2 regions of the Vibrio sp. R11-SG3-ISO9 genome follow, and region 2 is predicted to be linked to the other one. Evidence: riboswitches for the same ligand, from Rfam matches in the RefSeq annotation. Region 2 holds a riboswitch; the other holds the start of a gene.
The links. A riboswitch is a leader RNA that binds a small molecule or an ion and turns the genes downstream of it on or off. The one in region 2 is predicted to bind cyclic di-GMP.

Region 1: another riboswitch for cyclic di-GMP. It lies ahead of AC6R05_RS11820 (TfoX/Sxy family DNA transformation protein); the one in region 2 lies ahead of AC6R05_RS11510 (calcium-binding protein).

Annotation. Positions count from the first base shown of each region.
Region 1 covers NZ_JCBDGU010000038.1:35,257-37,661, reverse strand. The annotation lists gene purR (HTH-type transcriptional repressor PurR) at 1-503, shown strand, start outside; cyclic di-GMP riboswitch class I at 675-759, shown strand; gene AC6R05_RS11820 (TfoX/Sxy family DNA transformation protein) at 888-1,478, shown strand; gene AC6R05_RS11815 (TVP38/TMEM64 family protein) at 1,603-2,283, shown strand; gene AC6R05_RS11810 (putative signal transducing protein) at 2,297-2,405, shown strand, end outside.
Region 2 covers NZ_JCBDGU010000035.1:145,941-148,345, reverse strand. The annotation lists gene AC6R05_RS11515 (HlyD family type I secretion periplasmic adaptor subunit) at 1-731, shown strand, start outside; cyclic di-GMP riboswitch class I at 741-817, shown strand; gene AC6R05_RS11510 (calcium-binding protein) at 851-2,405, shown strand, end outside.

The DNA.
Region 1 (2,405 bases), on a different contig from region 2:
CGACTAAATACCTAGTTGAACGCGGGCATGAACGTATTGCATGTCTAAGTGGTCACTTAGATAAAGCGGCATGTGTCGAACGTATCGCTGGTTACCGTCGTGCACTTGCAGAGGCAGACATTCAAGCTGATGACAACCTAATCCTTGAAGGTAACTTCGAGTGTGATACGGCTGTTATCGCTGCAGATAAAATCGCTGCAATGGAAAATCGCCCTACCGCGGTATTCTGTTTTAACGATACGATGGCGCTTGGTCTTATGAGCCGCCTACAACAGCAAGGTATTAAGATCCCTGAAGATATTTCAGTGATTGGTTACGACAATATTGAGTTGGCAGAGTACTTCTCACCGCCGTTGACGACTGTTCACCAACCAAAACGTCGTGTCGGTAAGAACGCGTTCGAAATCCTGCTAGAACGTATCAAAGACAAAGACCACGAAAAACGTGTGTTCGAGATGCATCCAGAGATCATTGAGCGTGCGACAGTAAAAACGTTAAAATAACGTAAACTTTAGAAAAATCTAATAAAACGCACCGTTTGGTGCGTTTTTTTTATTTGTCAAAAATAAAAACCCAGTTGCATATCAAGACAACAATTAACTGAATTAAGATCACATTTTAGAATAACAAGTGTGAACCTCATTCAACAAAAAACTTTATTCTTGATTATACAGTCACGCACAGGGCAAATCACTTGAAAGGGTGAGACGCAAAGCCTCCGGCCTAACCCATTATTGGTATGGTAGCGGGGTTACCGATGGCAAAATGCAGTATTTCCTACCTTTAGTAGTAATTTACGGCTTATTGACAATTTTATTGCGACATTTTGCTAATCTCTCGGACCTGCTTATTTGGTGGCGTAATTCAAATACACCGAGATAAACAATATGGATAAACCGATACTCAAGGACTCAATGAAGTTATTTGAGCCACTTGGAAAGATAAAGTCACGCTCAATGTTTGGCGGTTTCGGCCTTTTTGCCGATGACACCATGTTTGCATTGGTCGTAAACAATCAGTTGCACATTCGAGCTGATAAGAATACTACTTCACAATTTGAACAACAGGGCTTCGAACCTTACGTTTACAAAAAGCGTGGATTCCCAGTCGTTACTAAGTATTTTGCCCTCCCAGAAGACCTCTGGCAGACTCAAGAACGTATTATCGAGCTGGCAAAAGCTTCCCTTAACTGTGCTAAAGAAGAGAAACAAATCCAATCATCGGCGAAACCGACTCGATTGAAAGATTTGCCAAACCTTCGACTTGCCACAGAGCGAATGTTGAAAAAAGCAGGGATCGATACCGTTGAAAGCTTGTATGAGTCAGGTTCTGTTAATGCATACAAAGCCATTAAAGAGTCTCATTCATCAAGTGTGAGCTTAGAGCTACTTTGGGCGCTTGAAGGTGCAATCAACGGCACTCATTGGTCAGTGATACCTCAGCAGCGACGTGACGAACTCATCAGCTCTATTAATTAGGTCCAAATCACTTAATTGTAAAAAGCCACATTAATGTGGCTTTTTTTATTTTCTTTTGAAAGTTAATCTTTCCTTCTCCTGTCTAACTATACTAACTATAAGCAAAAGATTAAGGGACGCTCCCATGAGTAAGAAAATGATTTTAGGCATAATTTTAGTTGCCACGATAGTGTTACTAGCCGTTAACTTTGGTCAATACTTAACGCTTGAAAATGCCAAGGCTCAGCAGGCACTTCTTAACGACTACATAGAGAGTAACTTTGTTGTTGCAGCTGCAACCTACTTCATCCTCTATATCATGATTACCGCTTTCTCTATTCCAGGCGCTGCTGTAGTTACGCTGCTCGGGGCGGCGCTATTCGGCTTTTGGACTAGTTTATTACTCGTGTCGTTTGCAAGTACCATAGGTGCAACACTAGCGTTTTTGAGTAGCCGTTTTCTACTGCGTGACTGGGTGCAAGGTAAGTTTGGCGATAAGCTGTCGACCATTAACCAAGGCGTAGAAAAAGATGGTGCATTCTACCTATTCTCTTTACGTTTGATTCCGGTATTCCCATTTTTCTTAATTAACTTACTAATGGGCTTAACACCTATCTCTGTAGGACGCTACTATTTGACTAGCCAATTAGGAATGCTTCCTGGCACTGCAGTTTACTTAAACGCAGGTACTCAGTTGGCAGAGATCGATTCGCTATCAGGCATCGTATCCCCTTCTGTACTGCTTTCTTTCGCACTGCTTGGCGTTTTCCCAATTGCTGCAAAATGGATTATGGGTAAGTTTCGTTCGGCGCCAGTCGCGGAATAGATAAGGAAAATTGATGAAGATATTCAGTGCTGCAAACCCAACAGAGGCTCACATAATATGTGGGCTTCTAGAGAGTGAAAAAATTGCCTGTGAAGTGCGTGGTGAAGGATTGTTTGGTTTAA
Region 2 (2,405 bases):
AAGTGCAGATGCATCAAAAGCTACTGCTTTCGGGTAACACCTCCAAATCGCGTTTACTTGATCTGCAACGCGAACGATCACAACTGCAAGGCGATGTTGCCGATTTAAAAGCAAGAATTGGGCATTCAAAGCGCACAATCGCCGAAGCAAAACTTGAGTTGATAAATGCAGATTACACTTACGCGAAAACCTTGGGCGAAGAGATCCAAGACTTAGAACGTAAACTCAATGAAACCCGTGAAGCCATGGTCAACGCGCAAGACGTCTTAACTCGTGTCGAGATTGTCGCCCCACAAAGTGGCGTAGTGGTTGGGCTTAACATCGTCTCTGAAAATGCCATTGTGCCACCCGGTGAAACGCTGATGGAGCTTGTCCCTCAGGAAGATGAGCTCATCGTTGAAGCCCTAGTAAAACCTGAGGACATCGAAGCACTGCGCGTTGGGTTAGACACCCAAGTCAGGCTCACTGCCTACAGCTTTAGAAAAACGCCACCAATCAATGGCAAGCTCATTCATATTTCCGCTGACCGCATTAGCGATCAAGCGACCGGCTCTTCCGCCTATTTAGCTCGTGTCTCATTAAACAAGGCCGAGTTAAAAGCGTTAGAAAGTATCTCGTTGTACCCGGGCATGCCCGCCGAGGTGATGATCCTTTTGGAACAGCAAACACCTCTTGAGTACCTGCTCAACCCATTATCAGTGAGTGCCTATAAAGCAATGAGAGAAATTTAAACCCAAGAAAGAAGATAAAGCCAAACCTACTGCGAGGTGGGGACGGAAAGCAACAGATCTCTTTACGAGATGGCTGTGCTGCCTCTTATATCTACACGATATATTAGAGGACAATAACAATGGCTATTCAATTAACAAACAATGTGACAGGGACGTCTGCACAAGAAATTGATACCAACACAGAAACAAACAAGGTACCGGTACCTAACCGAGACCAATCACAAAATGGAGATCCCAGCAACTGGATTACTGATACCCCTAATGGCGACGCAATTAGAGCGGGTAAAGGAGATGATATCGTATTCGCCGGTGCGGGTGGAGACGACTTTATTGCCTCTGGCCGTGGCTCTGATGTGGTTTTTGCCGGTGACGGCAATGATGTGGTTGAGTCTTGGAATCACTCCATAAATGCCAAAGATGAGACTGGTGAACTCGCTCACCCTGACGCCGTCAGAGCTAAAGACCAAGCCATTATCGATTGTGTTGACGATGTCATCGTGGGTGGTGCTGGCAATGACTACGTAGAAGGTGGTGGTAACAATGATGCCATATACGGCGACCACAATGGCCATACCTTCGGTGATAATCTGATTACCAACGGGACATTTAATGTCACGGAAAGTGATGATAAATCTGGAGGTCCGGGATTGGGAGGTAGCTGGGGGACTTACGCTACCATAGAAGGTTGGGAAGCTGACAACGACAATAACGGTGTCGACGAATCTCCAGAAGGCTTGATGGAAATCCAATTTGTGCGTGTCGGGGGGGCTCCTACAGGCGAACATCCAACTGATGACGGTGATGGCGAAGGGGAATCAACGCCTAGCAACGTACTGGAACTTGATTCACACAATCATGCCGGTATCGGCAGTGACCAAACCAATACCACCGCTTCCACTAGCTTCACGGTCTCCCCAGATCTATTTGGCCGCGGCGGCACCTTCCAACTCACTTTCGATTATGCCAACCGTCACAGAGGTGAGGAAACCGATACCAGTCCTTTCCAAGTTCTGATTGATGGTGAAGTGGTCGCAGAATATCAAAACGACGGTACAGGCCTCGATCATAAATGGTACGACGCCAAACTCAATCTAGACTTGGAACCTGGTGAACACACACTATCGTTTAGAGCCATTGACAATGAGCAGACAGAAGATACCTATGGTGCCCTTATTGCTAACGTTGAGCTGTATCAGTACCAAGCCAATGACTTCTTAGTCGGTGATGGTACACCCAGAGATACCGATGGTAACTGGGATCAACACTCAGAGGCTGGTGATGATTTGATTCGTGGTGGTAAAGGCGATGACATCATTATTGGTGATAGTTTTAACCCACTCTACTATGATGAAGACCAAGGTGCGTTCTTCCTTGATTTTGATAATACCTACAGCGATGAAGCGGACAACTCGGTGACGTTGAGCTCCGCTGACAACCTCTCTGCTTACGGACCTGATGGAGAAACCGCGGATGTTTCTGTCACCACGGGCGGCAAGGTTAAAGCAGGTGGAACGGGCTATGGTGTCGAAGGCGTGCCAGAAAGTGGCGTTAATGCCCAAATCGGCCTCTCTTATGATAACGACGGCGATAACGGTTCTGAAATGCTCTCCGTGTCTCTAGACGAGCACACCATGGCCGCTAAAGTTGGCATATCTAATCTCTACCTCAATGAAG